DNA from 4 places in the Arthrobacter sp. BPSS-3 genome. Region 3 is predicted to be linked to each of the others. Evidence: riboswitches for the same ligand, from Rfam matches in the RefSeq annotation. Region 3 holds a riboswitch; each other region holds the start of a gene.
What was found. Region 3 has a riboswitch for cyclic di-AMP ahead of ACFVY3_RS17065 (hypothetical protein). Riboswitches for the same ligand answer to the same signal wherever they lie in the genome.
Positions count from the first base shown of each region.

Region 1: linked by a shared signal. The riboswitch ahead of ACFVY3_RS04795 (NlpC/P60 family protein) and the one ahead of ACFVY3_RS17065 (hypothetical protein) in region 3 are both predicted to bind cyclic di-AMP.
Region 2: linked by a shared signal. The riboswitch ahead of ACFVY3_RS11315 (hypothetical protein) and the one ahead of ACFVY3_RS17065 (hypothetical protein) in region 3 are both predicted to bind cyclic di-AMP.
Region 4: linked by a shared signal. The riboswitch ahead of ACFVY3_RS12310 (M23 family metallopeptidase) and the one ahead of ACFVY3_RS17065 (hypothetical protein) in region 3 are both predicted to bind cyclic di-AMP.

Region 1 is NZ_JBIMMV010000002.1:377,971-382,399, reverse strand. It holds gene ACFVY3_RS04810 (DUF5129 domain-containing protein) at 1-1,267, shown strand, start outside; gene ACFVY3_RS04805 (cupin domain-containing protein) at 1,352-1,729, shown strand; gene ACFVY3_RS04800 (dihydrofolate reductase family protein) at 1,739-2,365, shown strand; gene ACFVY3_RS04795 (NlpC/P60 family protein) at 2,420-3,181, opposite strand; cyclic di-AMP (ydaO/yuaA leader) riboswitch at 3,184-3,378, opposite strand; gene ACFVY3_RS04790 (hypothetical protein) at 3,512-3,763, shown strand; gene ACFVY3_RS04785 (DNA alkylation repair protein) at 3,792-4,429, opposite strand, start outside.
Region 2 is NZ_JBIMMV010000006.1:167,076-171,504, forward strand. It holds gene ACFVY3_RS11305 (phosphatase PAP2 family protein) at 1-741, shown strand, start outside; gene upp (uracil phosphoribosyltransferase) at 754-1,389, shown strand; gene ACFVY3_RS11315 (hypothetical protein) at 1,509-2,240, opposite strand; cyclic di-AMP (ydaO/yuaA leader) riboswitch at 2,239-2,426, opposite strand; gene ACFVY3_RS11320 (ArnT family glycosyltransferase) at 2,637-4,429, opposite strand, start outside.
Region 3 is NZ_JBIMMV010000016.1:8,283-12,711, reverse strand. It holds gene ACFVY3_RS17070 (VIT1/CCC1 transporter family protein) at 1-552, opposite strand, end outside; cyclic di-AMP (ydaO/yuaA leader) riboswitch at 1,240-1,430, shown strand; gene ACFVY3_RS17065 (hypothetical protein) at 1,437-2,219, shown strand; gene ACFVY3_RS17060 (hypothetical protein) at 2,566-3,054, shown strand; gene ACFVY3_RS17055 (vitamin K epoxide reductase family protein) at 3,339-4,010, opposite strand; gene lspA (signal peptidase II) at 4,239-4,429, opposite strand, start outside.
Region 4 is NZ_JBIMMV010000007.1:137,792-142,220, forward strand. It holds gene ACFVY3_RS12305 (NlpC/P60 family protein) at 1-651, opposite strand, end outside; cyclic di-AMP (ydaO/yuaA leader) riboswitch at 918-1,111, opposite strand; gene ACFVY3_RS12310 (M23 family metallopeptidase) at 1,224-2,042, opposite strand; cyclic di-AMP (ydaO/yuaA leader) riboswitch at 2,045-2,287, opposite strand; gene ACFVY3_RS12315 (metal-dependent transcriptional regulator) at 2,407-3,102, opposite strand; gene serC (phosphoserine transaminase) at 3,356-4,429, shown strand, end outside.

The DNA.
Region 1 (4,429 bases), on a different contig from region 3:
GGTCGCGGTCTACACCTACAACGGCACGGCCTCGGACAACCTGAATGAGGAGGTGTTGCGCTACGCCCGGGCGGAGCACCCGGACTGGATCAGCCCCGACGGTCAGAAGTGGGCGGACGGGCTGTTCATTTTCGCGCTCGACCCGGTGGGCCGCCACGTCGGCACCTACATGGGTGAGGACCGGAAGGTCTCCCCCGGGGCACGGACGGACATCCAGGACGCGTCCAAGGACCTGCTCCGCGACGCGCAGTGGACGGACGGGACCATCGCCGGCATCCGCCGCGGCGCGGAACTGATCAACCAGCCCTGGTACCGCAGCACCGCGTTCCTCATCTCCCTGTGGATCGGCGCGGGACTCGCCGCCGCCGCAGCCGCCGCCGGGCTCCTGGTCCACTGGCGCACCCGGGTGGGGTGCCGCCGGGAGACCGCAAAGGGAGATGCCGCCTACGCCCGGGTGAGCATGGACCTGCCGGTCACCGAACTCAATGCCGGCACCATCCCCGCTGCCTCCCGCTACGGCGGCACGGTGCTGGAAAAGCACCGCAGTTTCCTCGGCCGGTACGACGCCGCGACGGCGCTCTCCAACCGGGTCCATGCCCTCACCCGACGGCAGCAAGGGAAACGCTCGTCCTTGGCGCTGGCCCGGCAGTTCGCGGACGCGGCCGCGGAACTGGACGCCCTGGATGACGTCATCTCCGACGCGAACGCGCTGCTGAACCGGAGCCCGCTCTGGCCCACCGCCTGGGACCGCCAGCTCGCTCCCTTTCGGCGGGATCTGGCCGGCATCGAGGACCTCCTCCGCAAGAGCCACGGCGCCGGCGACTCGGCCACCGCTGCCGCGCTGCGGTCCTTCCGCGACCGCAACCAGGGCGACATGGAGACCTGGACCGCGGACCTCGCGGGCGGCACCCTCGGCCCGGAGGATGCGCTGGACCGGCTCCGGGACGCCCGCACGGAACTGACCGAACTGCTGAACCGGCACGCGGAGACCGTGATCGAGGGTTTCGCCCGCACCGAACGGGAGGCGCGGCTGATGCGCCGGGAGATGGAAGAGGCCCGGTCCGGCACGGGCGGCAGGAAGCGGCCCGGCTACGAGCCCAGCATCCTTGGCACGGTCTACCCGTCCACCTATTTCTTCTCCGTTCCCGCGTTCTCCTCCGGTTTCACCACCGGGGTGACCAGCATCAATTCGGCCCGGGGCGGCACCACGGGGTACGGAGTCAGCGGGGGCAGCTTTTCCGGCTCCGGAAGCTCCTCCGGCTTCTAGGAAATCCTTATCGACAACCCCTGCGCAAGCGAGGATCGTAGGCCTTGTCCGTAGTTACCATTCCCTAAGGAAAGAGGCAGAGCGATGCCTGCTGTCGCTGTTTCCCAATTGCAGGTGAAGTCCCATGACATGCCGGACGAAAAACGCCGCCCGGACAAGACCGAGGTGGATATCGTCACCCTCGACGACTACACCATCGGCCGTTTCACGTTCCAGCCGGGCTGGCGCTGGTCCGACTGCATCAAACCGGTGGTCCACACCGAAATGTGCCAGCTAAGCCACGTCGGCTTCTGTGTTTCCGGCAGACTCACCGTCGAGACCACCGACGGCAACCGGGCGGAAATCGCCGGCGGCCACTCCTACACCATCCCGCCGGGGCACGACGCGTGGGTCGAGGGCGGGGATCCGTTCGTGGGGATCGAATTCGTCAGCGCCGCGGGCTACGCGAAGCCCGGCGGATAGGGCGGATCCTTGCGGAAGATCATCCTGTCCTTCCAGGTCTCCCTCGACGGCTTCATGGAGGGCCCGCACGCGGACCTCAGCTGGCACCGGGTTGATGCCGAACTGCACGAGCACTTCAACGACCAGTTGCGCACCATGGGCGCCTTCCTCGACGGCCGGATCACCTACGAGCTGATGGCCGGGTTCTGGCCCACGGCGGACCAGGACCCGGACTGCCCGCCCGCCGTCGCGGACTTCGCCGCCATCTGGCGGGAGATGACCAAGTACGTCTACTCCCGCACCTTGCCGAAGGCCGGCTGGAACACCACGGTGGTGCGCGACGTCGACGCCGGGCAGGTGCGGGCGCTCAAGGCCGCCCCCGGCGGCGACCTGGCCCTGGGCGGGGCGGAGCTGGCCGATTCCTTCCGCCGGCTCGGGCTGATCGACGAGTACTGGATCTACGTCCACCCCGTGCTGGTGGGCCGGGGAACGCCGCTGTTCAAGGCCGCCGCCGCGCCAACCGACCTGACGCTGCTGGAGACCCGGACGTTCGGCAATGGCGTGGTCCTCCTGCGGTACGCGGCGAATCCCGACGCGACGGACCAGAGCGCAGACGACAAAACCTCAGACAACGAAACCGGCGCCCGGCAGCCGTGAGGGGCTGCCGGGCGCCGGCCCGGTACTGCTGAACGTTGCTGCTGAACGCGCGGGCTAGGCCCCGGCGCGGACGAAGGTCACGCCGCCGGTGGCGGTCAGCCAGGACAGCGGGTGGACGATCGTCTGGTTGGAGCCGTTCATGCCGCCGCTGATCGCCTGGCCGTTGCCGGCGTAGATGGCGACGTGGCCGGACTGGACGATCATGTCGCCCGGCTGCGGGTCGGAGACGACCTTGCCGTAGTTGAGGAACTGCTGCGGGCCGAGGTCGCCCACCGGGATGCCTGCGGCGCCGAGCGCCTTCTCCACCATGGCGGTGCAATCCTGCGTGATGCCGATCTGGCTGTACGCGGCGGAAAGCATGGCGGCGTTGACGCCACCGGCGGGGGCGGCGGCCGGAGCCGGAGCCGGGGCGGCGGCCTGGACGGTCACCTTCGCCACCGGGGCGGCCGGGGCCTGGGCCACGGGGGCCTTGGCAACGGCGGGCGCGGCGGCAGGTGCCGGAGCCGGGGCCTCGACGACGGGCGCCGGGGTGGTGGCCACGGCCGGGCGGTCGAAGCTGATCTGCACGGCGGAGTCGGCGGTCACCGGGGCGGTAACCTTGCCGGCGACGTCGGCGTGCGAGACGGGTGCGGATTCCCGTTCGGCGGGGACGTTGCCGGCGGCGTTGGCCGCCATTCCGCTGGTCAGGACCAGGCCGGAGGCTGCGAGGACGACGGCGGCCTGCCGGCCCACGGTGCCGGTCGCCGCGGCGAAGGCGGCACCCCGACCGGTGGTTGCGGTGGTGCCGGGGCGCGCGTCAGTAGAGCGTGAAGTCATGATGTACCTCTCCCAAAGCCTGCGAGGTGAGCTGTCGGATTCGGATGGGAGACACCCGGCCGCGGGTCCGTCTGGGCGGACACTGCGCGGCTTCACCCCAAGACCCGCCCGTGGGCAGGTCGCGATTGGTTTCCCCGTCTCTGCCAGCTGGTTGCGAGGATGCCCTGGACCGCGGCAGAGTTAGGCAATCGGTCCGGGGGTGCCCGTCTCGGAAACCAACGGGCACCTCTCCACGGTAACGGCTAACCTCCCGAATGTCACATTAAGGTAACGGCGGAGGCGTCCCGGCGGGGCTACGATGATCCCACCATGTCCCGAGCGGAGGATCCGATGAATCCCCATTGTGTCGCGATCTGCCAGCTGAGCGATCAGCCGCAGGAAGACTTCGACGTGAACACCGAGCTGCTGGTTCTCGAGGGGAAGGAGATCCACGTCGCCACTTGGGATGCCGAGCCGCGCGACGGCGGCTTTGACCTGCACGTGCTGAACGACAGGGTGGACGCGCTGGGCTTCATGGTGGTGACGGACTGGGAGTTCCTGGACGGCAAGGCCTACGCCGTCGTCGAGCGCCGCCCCGCCTGAGTCCCGCCGCTTCGCGCACCGGATATCACTAGGCTTCTCCGCCCGCTTCCCGTTCGACGCGCTCGACGGCGGCCCTCACGATCTCCGCCGCCCTGCCGTCCCGGCCGCCGTCCGCCGTGCCGTCCGCAGTGCCGTTGGCCAGGGCCAGAACCGCCCGGCGCCGGAACCGCGCCCAGTCCCCGGCGCCCTTTCGGAGTTCCCGCAGCGGAGCCAGCAGGGCCGCGCGGCGAAGCCAGGGGTCGGGATCGCCCAGCCACCGGTCCAGGACGGCCTCGGCGCGGGCCCGGGCCTGCCCGCCCAGCCCGGCGATGAGCGGCCCCACCACGTCCACCGCCAGCGGGTCCGCGAGGTCGGGCAGGTGCGCGCCGCGGAGGAAGCCCTCGATCCGGGTCAGGTCCGAGTTGTCCAGGTGCCGCAGGGCCGACTGTAGGAGCACGACGGCGGCCAGGCGGCGCTCGAACACGGGCACGGCCCACAGTTCCGAACTGAGCGCGGTGAGACCGTCCCGGTCCAGTTGCCGGTGCCGGCGGAGCGCGTCGCGGACGGTGCCCCGGACGGCGCCAACGGAGGCGCCGTAGACCGAGAGCCCGGGCCCGAAGCGGTCCTGCCCGGCCTCGGCGCGCTGCCAGGAACTCTCACGCTGCAGTGTCGCGTCTATGAAGTCAC
Region 2 (4,429 bases), on a different contig from region 3:
GCCGAGGTTTACGACAACGTAGTGGACGACGCCGGCCTGGCCAACCTGGACAAGCCCATGCTCGCCGCCATGGAACGGCTCCGCAGCCCCGGTCTGGATGCGTTCGTTACTGGGTTCACCAACATTGGCGGTGGCATCGGCATGCCGATCCTGGCCAGCATCCTCACCGCGCTGTTGATCTGGCGGACCCGGACCTGGCGCCCGCTGATCCTGATCGGCGGGGCGGCCGCAGTCTCCGTCACCGCTACCTCCCTGGGCAAGAAGCTCATCGGACGCACCCGCCCCGACCACGCCGATGCCGTCCCGCCCTACGAAAACTCGCCGTCGTTCCCCAGCGGCCACACCCTGAACACCACCGTGGTGATCTCACTGGTGGTCTACCTCACCTGCCTGCAGGTCCAGCGCACTATCGCCCGGGTGGGATTGATCACGGCCGGGGCGCTCTTCATCATCGCGATGGGCATGAGCCGGGTGTTCCTGGGCCATCACTGGATGACCGACGTGATCTTCGGCTGGGCGCTGGGCCTGGGCTGGGTGGGGATCGTGATCCTGGCGCATCGGCTGTTCCACGTGATCAGGCACCGGGAACGGACCGGCCCGGCACCCACCTTCGACAACGGCCAGCGCCTGCGCGAGAAGGCGCCGGACGGGCACCACGACGCCGAAACGGCGCATGGTCGCGGGGTGGCCGACGACGCCGGGACCCCCGGCGGGCGGGGTCGGTCCGAAGCGTCCGGATGATAGTTTTGACCCATGCGCACTCTCGTTGTCGACCACCCGCTGGTGGCCCATAAGCTCACCGTTCTGCGGGACAAGAACACCCCGTCACCCGTCTTCCGCCAGCTCACCGAAGAGCTGGTCACGCTGCTGGCGTACGAGGCAACCCGCGACGTCCGTACCGAACCGGTCACCATCGAGACGCCGGTCAGCACCACCATCGGCACGGCCTTCACCAAGCCCACCCCGCTGGTGGTCCCGATCCTCCGCGCCGGCCTTGGCATGCTCGAGGGCATGACCAAGCTGGTCCCCACCGCGGAGGTCGGCTTCCTGGGCATGGCCCGCGACGAGGAAACCCTGGACATCATCACCTACGCCGAGCGGCTCCCCGAGGACCTGACCGACCGTCAGATCTTCGTCCTGGACCCGATGCTGGCCACCGGCGGCACCCTGCGCGAGGCGATCAAGTTCCTCTTCAAGCGCGGCGCCTCCGACGTCACCTGCATCTGCCTGCTGGCCGCCCCCGAGGGCCTGGCCAAGCTGGAGGAAGAGCTCTCCGACGCCAACGTCACGATCGTGCTGGCCTCCATCGACGAGAAGCTGAACGAGAAGTCCTACATCGTCCCCGGCCTGGGCGACGCCGGCGACCGGCTCTACGGCATCGCCGGGTAGCGCGTCCGCTTTCCCTCGGGCCGCTGAACGGGCCGCCCGGGGATACAGCAAAGGCACCGGATCTGAGAAGATCCGGTGCCTTTGTTGTCTCTGCGCGGGGTGGCGTCAGCCTTGGCGGCTTAGTACCAGTTGTTCGCGTAGTGGAAGTTCAGGGCGCCGCAGGGGGAGCCGTACCGCTCCTGCACGTACTGCAGGCCCCAGTTGATCTGGGTGCGGTAGTTGGTCATGTAGTCCGCGCCGGCGCTGGCCATCTTCTCGGCCGGGAGGGACTGGACCACGCCGTAGGCACCGCTGGACGGGTTGGTGGCCGTGGTCTTCCAGTCCGATTCGCGGGTCCAGAGCTTCATCAGGCACTGCATCTCGCTCGGGGCCCAGCCGTGGGCCGGCAGCTGCGAGGCGGCGTAGGCCTGGGCACCGGCGGGATCGTCGACCGCCACCGGCTGCGGGGCCGGGGCGGGTGCCGCCGCGGGAGCCGGAGCAGCCGGTGCGGGGGCCGGGGTGGACGGCGCCGGGGTCTCGGGCATGACCTTGGAGGCCTGGGCTTCGACGCTGGCCGGTGCCGTGGCCGGGGTGTAGCTGCCGAGCCGTTCCAGGTCGGAGAGCTGCAGGGCCGGTGCCTGGGTGGCGGTCGCGGCCGGGGCAGTAGTGCCGGTGGCCTGGCCTGCGGCGCCGGCGCCCAGCAGTACTGCGGCCGCGGTCAGTGCGACGGCGGTGAGCTTGCCCTTGGAGCCAAAGCTGGCGCGGCCTCGGGTGGCCGAGCCCTGGGCCGGGTCGGCGCGGTGGCGCGCGACGTCGGCCGAGGAGGTGCGTTTAGCGCCTTTTAGGCGCACGGGTGCCTTGTGTTCAGTCATGTTCGCCTCTCAACGCCTACGGAGTTAGCTGTCGGGTTCGGATGAGAAATCCGGCCGCTCGGATGATCAACGAGTCGGCTTTACCCCAAGGGGTGCATGGATGCAGGTGCCCGGGAACTCTGGGTTCCCCGTCTCTGCCTCAATCCATGGAATCCGGGAAGCGGCAGAGTTTGGCGTCAGACCCGGATATGCGGCCAGATCGATGGCCGCACCATAAAAACGGTACCGGACTTTCTCCCTCATGTCACATTTAGGTAACGCCGCGGTGTGGCTGGTTGCCGATTCGCGGTGGGCTGGCCCCGCTTTTCGGGCCGTTTCGACGGTTCCCCGCACGCCCGACGCTTGGAGACGTCTATTCGGCAGGGAACCGTCGAAACGGCGGACCGTCCGGAGCGGCTACTTCGCCAGCAGGTACACCGTGGTGCCGCCGACGCTCTGGGCGGGGTAGGTGGCCGCCACCCAGTCGGCGATCCTGGCGGCGTCGTCGGATCCGCTTTCGCCCTGCATGGTGCGGCCGGCGATGAAGTAGTGGATCCGGCCGTCGGCGACGTACTGCTGGAACTGCTCGAGCGTGGGTGCGGGGTCGGTGCCGTTGAACCCGCCCACGGCCATCACGGGCAGCTGCGTGGCGAGCTGGTAACCGGCGGCGTTGTTGGACCCGACGACGGCGGCCGCCCAGGTGTAGCGGCCGGCGTCCGTTTCGAGGGCATCCACCAGGGCAGACGACGGGGTGGTCGCGCCGAGGAGCCCGCCCATACCCCCGCCCATGCCCCCGCCCTGGCTGCGGACGGTGCCGTTGGTCCCGTTGCTGTTGGCCCCGGCGCCGTTGGTCGGGCCGAAGGGATTGCCCTGCGCGGTGCCCATGGTTCCGCCCGTGCCGCCGAACATGGCCGGCAGGCCCGCCCGGCCGCCCACCGCAGGCCCCGCGCTGACGATCGAGCCGGAATGCGCGGTGGCGGCGGTGGACAGCGAGTACGCCAAGGGACCGGCGAGGGCCGCGACGACGGCGAGCCCCGCCGTCGTACGTCCCAACAGCGCCGCCGTCGTACCGCCCGGGGACAGTGGCCCAATGGTCCCGGCGGCTACAGCGCCGGCGGCCCGGGCCCGAATGGCCGGAACCATCACGCCGACGGCCGCGGCCAGCGCCACGGCGAGAACCAGCCAGCGCAGCCACGGAACGAACGCGGGCGTGCGGCCCAGCAGCTCGAAAGCCATGAAACCGGCCGCGGCCACCGCGGCGGCGAGCGTCCCGGCGGCAACGGGTTGATCCCGCCGCTGCCACAGCAGCACCGACCCCAGACCGGCCAGCCCGGCGACCCCCGGGGCCAGCGCCACCATGTAATACGGATGGATGATGCCGGCCATCAGGCTGAACGTCAGCCCGGTGACCAGCACCCAGCCGCCCCAGACCACCACGGAGGCGCGGACGGCGTCGGTCCGTGGTGCCCGCCGGCCCAGCCACAGCAGCCCGGCCGCCAGCAGCAGCACCGACGGCAGCAGCCACGCGATCTGCCCGCCGAACTCGCTGTTGAAAAGCCGGAGCAGGCCGGGGGTGCCCCAGCCGTTGCCGCCGCCGACGCTCCCGGTCTCGTCCCCGCTGAGCCGGCCCAGGCCGTTGTAGCCCAAGGTAAGTTCCAGGATGGAGTTGCCCTGCGAGCCGCCGATGTAGGGCCGGTCCGCCGCAGGGGTGAGCTCGACGGCGGCCAGCCACCAGCCGGCCGCCACCACCATCGCCGCGCCCGTCGCCAGCAGGTGCAGCAGCCGCCGGCCCAGGCCGGCGCGCCCGGCGAGCAGGTAGGCCGCGGCGAAGCCCGGGACCACCAGCAGCACCTGCAGCTGCTTGGTCAGGAACCCGAAGCCCAGCAGCACCCCGGCCAGCAGCAGCCAGCGCAGCCGGCCGTCCTGGATGGCGCGCAGCACCGCGTAGGCTGCAGCCGTCATCAGCAGGACCAGCAGGGCATCCGGGTTGTTGAAGCGGAACATCAGCACGGCCACCGGGGTCAGGGCCATCACGGCACCGGCGATCAGTCCGGCGCGGTGGGCCAGCCGAGCGTCTTCCGTCGCGGGGGCGGCGGCCCGGCGGACGGCCAGGTAGACCAGCCAGACCGTCGCGACGCCCATCAGAGCCTCGGGCACCAGGACGCTCCAGGAGCTCAGCCCGAAAAGCCGCACGGACAGGCCCATCACCC
Region 3 (4,429 bases):
GCCGCTGAGGAGGACCACCGCGTTGGATGCGCCGCTGGCGCTGATGCCCATCACGAGGGAGAGGTTGCTGACGAGCCCGTCGTTTGCGCCGAAGACGGCGGCGCGGAAACTTCCGGAGAGCCTGTTCCTGCCCCGTGTGGCGAGTGCACGGACGATTTCCTCGTGGATCTGTTCGTCGGCGGCCATGGTGTCGGTGGCGTGGGCATCGCGTGCGTACGGTGAGCGCGCTTCGGCACGCTGGGCCAGGGCGAGGACGAACACGGATCCGAAGTGGCGGGCAAGGAAGCCGACGAACCGGGTACGGAGGCTTCCGCGGCGGGCCTTGCCGACTTTATCGCCGAGCAGGTCCAGCCAGTGCTGTTCGTGCCGGGTTTCGGCTTCGGCCAGGGCCAGGAGGATCTCCCGTTCTTCCCCACTTCGGCGTCCGGCAAGGTCCCGGTACACGCCTGCCTCGGCCCGTTCGTCGGCCAGGTACTGGCGCCAGCGACGAAGATCCGCAGGACTGGCGCTCCGGGAAGTCGGTGTGGTGTGTGTCGTGGGCAGGTTCGTCATGGTCATCCTCGAGGCAATACCCTTGACCGGACCCATAATTTCGGGGGAGCTCCGGTCAGAGTGGTGTCTGACCGAAGGTCTCGCTCGCCCGGCACCTGCTAGCCGGGTGGCGCACCGGGCAACCTGTAGGAGGATGCCAGTATGTCGATGCGCCGCTGCGTCCGCGATGCGCGGACGGTGGGAACTACTCCCCTTCGATAAGACAAGTCTTCCATATATCCGCCGCAGATTCATGCGTTTACATGTTTTTCGGATTGCCGAAATTTCGTCACCTGGAAGGCCTCCAGGCGTCATTTCGGTGTGCCGTGGGATTCTTTAGGGCCAGGCGGAAAGTGACCGCTAGCGTAACCAATGACGGCCGTGAGCCGTACCAAATATTGTCCGTGAAACGGATGGTCGTGGCGCACTTTTGGGACGACAGAAGGATGGTCCGGTCAGGTGGCCTTCCGCGGGTACAAGCAGTGGGGGAGTGTCCGGGGTCCACGGAAGTGAGGCACTCCTCTGTCAGCAGATGCAAGTCCCAGCAGGCAGCCCGTGACTTGAAAAGAAGCTTGGGTTGGCCGCCCCCTCTGCCCGCCTGCACGTAGGGGCTGTGACATTTATCCCGTCGCGTTATCAGAATGTGACAATCTTCTCTTACTTGCGGTACGGTCGGTTCCGTGCCGATTCTCTCCAAGGGCGGCACTCCCGGGTTGATTGCCTAACTCTGCCGCTGCCGGGGATCCGTTCGCAGAATTCGTCCGGCAGAGACGGGGAAACCACGTTTGGCCTGGTTCAGGCCTTGGGGTGAAGCCGCGCTACTGCATCTGCAGGAGTTGCGGCCGGGTGACTCCCATCCGAATCCGACAGCTAACCCCGCAGGCATTGGGAGAGGCTACTTTGTCATGTCCACACGCGTTCATGGCCGCCGGCGCGCGGTTACCGTCCACACCAGTCCGCTCGCGAAGATTTCCAAGTCTGCCGCAGACAACTTTGGCGGAGCGGGACGGCAGGCCGCCGTCCTCGCCGTTGCTTCAGGCCTAGTTTTATCCAGCGGTATCGCTGCCCAGGCCGCCGAGGCTCCGGCCCAGCAGGACGCGGCACTGCCCTCAACGCAGGAAGTGACCGCCCTGGCGTCCGCTCCGCTCAGCGCCGACGCCAGCGTTCGGATATCCTTCGAACGCCCGGCCGTCACCACTACCCCCGCACCGGTCATCGAAGCGCCGGCGGCTGCCGAAATCCCTCAGCCCACACCGGCGGTCAAGACACCGGCCGCCACGACACCGGTGGTTAGTGCACCGGTGGCAGCGCCCAAGGTCACCGTTCAGGCGGCACCGGCGCCGGCCGCTGCCCCTCAGGCAGCGGGCGGAGTCAACGCCACCATGCTTTCGGCCGCCTACGCGCAGCTGGGCCTTATCCAGGACTGCACCCGCCTCGTCGAAAAGGCCTTGGGCGCAGCAGGCATCCCTGTAGGCGACATTGGCCCTATGGCGTTCATGAATTACGGCAAGACGGTTGGCACCCCGGCCCCGGGTGACATGGTTGTTCAGTCCGGACACGTTGGAATCTACGCAGGCAACGGCCAGGTCATCAGCTCGGGCATGAACGGCAAGAACCAGACGGTGGTTCATCCGCTGTCGTGGTTGACCGCAACGGGGCCCGTCACGTTCGTACGCGCCGGCGCCTAGAGACACCAGCGCCAACGGGCCGGTGAGTCGCTGCCTTGGGGGTAGCGCGTCACCGGCCATTGGCATACCGCCCTCCGGTTGGTAAAGGCCCGCCGCCGGTGCGGGGACGGTGCCAAAGTCCGGACGGCCCGGATGCCGTTGCCGAAAGCCGCACTGCAGATTTGGATGGCGATTGTTGTTGGTATGTAATGTTGATCCCAATGTCTGAAGCACTAGATGGCGCTCTCCGGGGCGCGGAGTTGTTTCCCGGAGCCAAGGCCGCCGAAGCTGCAGGAACCGCTTTGGATCCGCAGTCCGGCTCGACTCCGGGTCCGGTCCGGTTTGCCCGAGCAGGGTCGGTGGGGCCGTGAAGTCATTCTTTTCTTTTCTACGGAGGAACCGGACCAAGGCCTGGGTGGTGGCCGTAACGCTGCTGTTGGTCTTCTACCTGGTGGTGACATTCCAGCGTTCCGCTCTCCTGCTGATGGATACCAGTCCTCTGGCCAACGTCCTTGGCGCGGCGTACTTGGTACTCCCGGCCATCGGTGCCTGGGCACTGTTCCGTGAACTTCTGTTCGGTGCCCGCACAGAACAGATGGCGCGGGCCCTTGAGGCCGAGGGGGGTCTGCCCGTAGACAATCTGCCGCGCACACCCGCCGGACGCATCGTCCGTGCCGCGGCGGACCAGGAATTCGAAAAGTACCGGGCCGAAACAGAAGATGCTCCGGGGGACTGGCGTTCCTGGTTCCGGCTCAGCTGCGCGTATGACGCCGCCGGTGACCGCAAGCGTGCCCGCTCTTCAATGCGGGATGCAGAGCGGCTGTACCGTTTCCCCGACACCGGAGCAACGATATAGGGGTGAACGCCCGGCGATTTCGCGGTCCATCGTGTCCGCCGACTATTTGCTGTAGCGGACCCGAGTTATCCCACGGGGACGCCGAGCGGGCAACCGCATGGCCCTACGGTGAGCTGCCGGGGGTGCTCCTGCTCGTGGGCAGCCTGGCCCGGCGCAAGCGCGACGAGGCGCGAGGGTGCGCGGGCTCCGTCCGGTCCGCAGCCGTCGCCGGCATCCCGGAATTGGCCGCGTATAACGGGGCATGTTCGGGCCGTCGGACGCTCTACACCGGCCTGCGCTTCTCTTTAGAAGCCTGACGTGCCGATGAAAACCTGGATGAAGGCGAAGAAGATGCTGGCCATCACGGCCGTGTAGAGCAGCGCCGTGATGATCCAGCCGGAATCGCTGAGGATCCTGCCGGCGCCTGCAGGTACCTTGATGATTCCGTGTGTGATGTTTCGGGCCGTTACCCACACGACCAGCGGGATCATCACGGCCCAGACTGTCATGCAGAGGGGGCAGAGGATGTGGATCGAGTACAGAGCCTGGGACCACAGCCACACCACAAAGGCAAAGCCGAGTGTGACGCCGGTCTGGAGCCCCGCCCAGTACCAGCGGGCGAAGCTCGCCCCGGAGAGCATTGCCGCGCCAATGGTGACGATGACGGCGAAGGCGACGATTCCAATAAACATGTTTGGGAAGCCAAAAACGGAACTTTGCCAGGTCTGCATGACCTGGCCGCAGGAAATCCAGGGGTTGATGTCGCAGGCGGTCTTGTAGGCGGGGTTTTTCAGTGCTTCGAGTTTTTCCAGCACCAGGGCGCCGGAGGCCAGCCAACCGATGGCCCCGGCGATGACCAGGAGCCATCCGAACGGCTTGTCGCGGGTCATTCGGGGTTGATCCGGTTGGGTGCTGTTGTGCGTATTGACGTCGTCGGCTAACTTCACATTCCCGGCGGAATCGGTGGTGCTGGTCATAGGAGGTGGTTTCCTTCCAGATCGGTCGTCCCGGCGCGTGGTGTGGACAGGGTTGAAGCCGCCGCCGTTGGAGGACCGGGGGAGTACGTCGCCTTGTGGTCCGCGCTGGCGCTGGGGATACCGGCGGTGCTGACCGCCCTGCCTGCACTGGATCGCCCCAGCCGTCTCCTCTTCCCCCATTTACCCCGGAACGGATCATCCGGGCGAACGGTGAACGGCAGCAGGCGGTTAATCGCCGGTCCGTGTTTGCGGGGACCGTAGGGTGCCAAGGATCAACAGGGCTACTCCAGCGGTGACGAAGACGTCGGCGAGGTTGAAGGTGGGGAACCAGCCGCTGTGAAGGTAGTCCACGACACCGTCCCCGTCGAGCCGGTCAATGAAGTTCCCGGCGGCTCCTCCGAGCAGCAGGACAGCTCCTG
Region 4 (4,429 bases), on a different contig from region 3:
GGCCATGCCCATGCCGCCGTTCTGGTAGTACGCGAGGTCACCCGGCTGCGCTTCGGCGGCGCTGACGGTGCGGCCCAGGGACAGGTAACCTGCCGGCCAGCCGTGGTAGTGGATGCCGACGGCGGCCAGGGCGTTGGTGGCCAGCATGGTGCAGTCCTGGGACACGCCGATCTGGGCGTAAGCGGCGGCGGCGATCGAGGCGCCCATGCCGCTGGTGGCGGCCGGAGCCTTGGTGGCGACGGACGCGTTGACCGCGGTGCCGGCAGCCGGGGTGGCAGCGGCGGTGTTGGCGGTGGTGTCAGCTTCCTGCACCTTGACGACGGGCTTCGGGGCCTCGACGACGGGGGCGGCCGCGGTGGTCACAGCAGGCTTCTCGTAGGAGATGGCGATGCTGGAGGCCGCCGAGATGGTGGCTGGAGCGGTGGACTGAACCTCGGTGGCGGAAGCAGAGGTGGATTCGCGCTGAACGTTGGTCTCGGCGGCGTTGGCCGCGATACCGCTGGTCAGGACCAGGCCCGAGGCAGCAGCGATAACCGCAGCCTGGCGACCCATGCCACCGGCGTTGTCGCCGACGGCCTTGGCAATGACAGCCAGCGAGTTGGTCTTGGTGACCTCCGCGCGGTGGCGTGCAATGGTTGCACGAGTAGTCATTTAGTTCTCTCTTTCGTGATCCTTTGTGTCCGCGCTCTTGAACAGGCGGGACTAAGGACGCTCCGGCATCTTGGGGGTACGCCGGATCGCCCCGAAACGGGTTTCTTTAGCGAAGGGTGTACTGCGAAGACGCGCCAAAAGCAGGAACTGCATTGCGTGAACCATCCCGGGCGCCGGCAAGGGCAACGCGGTGCATGGTCATCAGCGGGCTCGACTGAGCCTCGCCGGCGCGAAAACGCGCAGCATTGTGGCGTGAAGACACGAAAGTAGCCTCTCCCAATGCCTACGAGGTGAGCTGTCGGATTCGGATGGGAGTCACCCGGCCGCTCCGCTTCCTGGGAAGCTTTGCGACTTAACCCCTAGGCCCTCTTGCGAAGACCAAAATTGGTTCCCCCGCCCCTGCCAGACGATGTCATGCGAACGGACCTTGAGCGGTGGCAGAGTTAGGCAATCCACTCAAGAGCGCCAACTTCGGTGAAGTTGGCGTGCTTCATACGGTACAACAGTTCGGACTCAATGTCACATTCAGATCACGGCGTGTCACGGAAGTGTGAGCATTGCGAAGGGCTCTTCTAGAGCCAGCCCAGCGGATCAACGACGTCCCCATTGACCATCACCTCGAAGTGGAGGTGGCAGCCGGTGGAGGCACCGGTTGTTCCGCTCATCGCTATCACATCGCCACGGGAGACCTTCTGGCCGACGTGGACGCTGGATGACGACAAGTGGTTATACGTGGTCTCCAGGCCATTGCCATGGTCGACCACAATCCGGTTGCCGCCCCCGTAGGGGTGCCAGCCGGAGAAGGTTACGGTGCCGCTTGCTGCGGCATGGACGGCCGTCCCGCACTGGGCGGCGTAGTCCTGGCCGCGGTGGAATTCGCCCACCGCGCCGGTAATGGGGCTGATCCGGTAACCGAAGGGCGAAGCCGTGATCATGGTGTCCAGCGGGGCGCCGAGCGTCCCCGCGGATGCGGCGCGGGTGATGGAGCCGACGGATTGCGCGCTGAGCAGCTGCTTGAGCTTGCCGTCCGGGTCGCCCTTGGTGGTGACGGCGGTGCGGTTGAAGTCGATCTGGGCCGCGGCGGCCTTGACCTCGGGCTGGGCCGCCGCGGAGACAGATCCCGAGGTGGGGGCGTCGACGGCCAGAGCGGGGCCGGTAACGGGGACGGCCACGGTGAGCGCGATGCCAGCGGCGGCCAGGGTCATGCCGGCCTTCTGGCCCATGCCGGTGACGGCGGCGAAGTCTGCGACCTGGCGGAGCGGGCTGCGCCGGCTGCGGCGCTCGTCCCGGTGCGCGTCGCGGGGGCGCGGGGCGGTGACGTCGACGGCGGGGCGCGGCTCCGGAGCCGGGCCGGCGGCGCGGCGGCGCCCGCGGACGGTCTGCGTGCTCAAGTGGTTCCTCTCTGAAAAGCCTGCGAAGTTAGCTGTCGGATTCGGGTCAGAGAGTGCATAGACCCGGTCCGCCGATGCAAGCATCCAGGCAGAGAGGCACCCGGAAATGGTGTCCTCAGAGAGTTCGCTTGCCGCTAGCGGACTTCACCCCAAGGCCGGAATTACCGGCCGGTAGTGGTTCCCCCGCCTCTGCCAGAAGGTGATTCGCACCCTGATCCGCTGGCAGAGCTCGGCTTCGGATCAGGTAACGCTTTAGTCTCGGTACTAGTCGATAACTATAGGGGATTAAGACCCGTAGTAATAATTTCGTTATCTCCTAGACGGGCTAGTAAACAGCACCCTTACGGTATGCTTCCGCGTCGACCTACCCGCGGGTAACGAAAACGTGGGCGGCGACCTCGGGCGGCAGCTCGAGCGCGCCCTCAATGTCGGGGACGCGGACGGAGATGTACTCCCCCACCCGCTCCAGCGAGACGGTGGCCCCGGGCCGGATACCGCCCTCGTCCAGCTGCACCAGCAGCTCGGGTTCCACCTGGATGGGTTCGGCAAGCCGGCTCACGGTGATTCTGGAGTCCGCGGCATATCCCGCCATGGCGTCCAGGAGGTTGACGACGCCGTCGGCCTGTTCCGCCGTCGGCAGACCGCCCAGTTCGGCGAGGCCCGGGATGGGGTTGCCGTACGGGGAGACGGTGGGGTGGTCCAGCATCTCGAAGATGCGGCGCTCAACCCGTTCGCTCATCACGTGCTCCCAGCGGCAGGCTTCCTCATGGACATAGGCCCAGTCCAGGCCGATCACGTCGGCCAGCAGCCGTTCGGCGAGGCGGTGCTTGCGCATCACCTCGGTGGCGCGCCGCCGACCCACCTCGGTCAGCTCCAGGTGGCGGTCGCCGGAAACCACTACCAGCCCGTCGCGTTCCATCCTGCCGACGGTCTGGGAGACGGTGGGTCCGGAGTGGCGGAGTCGCTCGGCAATGCGGGCCCGGAGCGCGACGATGTTCTCTTCCTCAAGCTCCAGAATGGTCCGAAGATACATCTCCGTAGTGTCGATCAGATCCGTCATCCAGCTCAGCTCCTTGAGCGCCGTCCTTGCGTCATTCCACCGTACAACGTGCGGGGTGCGGCCACCCGGGATCCGCCATACGCTCCGGACAGCCTAGCCTATTGTGAATTACTCCGGATAATTTGAGGGCCGACTTCCTGACCGGACTATGACAGCCCGTTTTCCGGCGCCGGGGCCGCCGTCGGGCAGAATGGAAGCGGTCCTTACCGGCCGACCAGCCACCTCTCGCACCCAGCCGACCATTGGAGCCATTGTGAGCGACACCAGCATCACCATCCCCGCGAACCTTCTTCCCAAGGACGGCCGGTTTGGCGCCGGGCCCTCGAAGGTGCGCCCGGAACAGATGGAGGCCCTGGCGTCGGCCTCGGCCACCCTGCTCGGCACCTCGCACCGCCAGGCCCCGGTCAAGAACCTGGTGGGCTCGGTCCGTTCCGGCCTCAGCGACTTCTTCCGCGCCCCCGAGGGCTACGAGGTGGTCCTGGGCGTGGGCGGCTCCACGGCGTTCTGGGATGTCGCCAGCTTCGGGCTCGTGGAGAACAAGGCCCAGCACCTCTCCTTCGGCGAGTTCGGGTCCAAGTTCGCCGCGGCCACGAACAAGGCGCCTTTCCTGGCCGAGTCCTCGATCATTAAGGCGGAGCCGGGCACCCGGCCCGAGGCGCGGGCGGAGACCGGTGTGGACGTCTACGCCTGGCCGCAGAATGAGACCTCCACCGGCGTGGCCGCCCCGGTCCGGCGGGTGGCCGGCGCGGACGAGGGCTCGCTGGTCCTGGTCGACGCGACCTCCGCCGCCGGCGGCCTGGATGTCGACGTCGCGGAGTCCGACGTCTACTACTTCGCGCCGCAGAAGAACTTCGCCTCCGACGGCGGACTGTGGCTTGGCCTGTTCTCCCCCGCGGCCCTGGAGCGGGCCGCCCGGGTCAAGGCCTCCGGCCGCTGGATCCCGGACTTCCTGGACCTGCAGACTGCCATCGACAACTCGCGGCTGAACCAGACCTATAACACCCCCGCGCTGGCGACCCTCGTGACCCTGGACGCGCAGGTGCGCTGGCTCAACGCCAGCGGAGGCCTGGACTTCGCCGCGGCACGCACCGCCGACTCCGCGGGACGGATCTACCGCTGGGCCGAGGCGTCCAGCTTTGCCACCCCGTTCGTTACGGACCCGGCCGACCGCTCCAACGTGATCGCCACGATCGACTTCGACGAGTCGGTCGACGCCGCCGCGATCGCCAAGGTGCTGCGCGCCAACGGGATTGTCGACACCGAGCCGTACCGGAAGCTGGGCCGTAACCAGCTGCGGATCGCGACCTTCGTCGCGATCGAGCCGGAC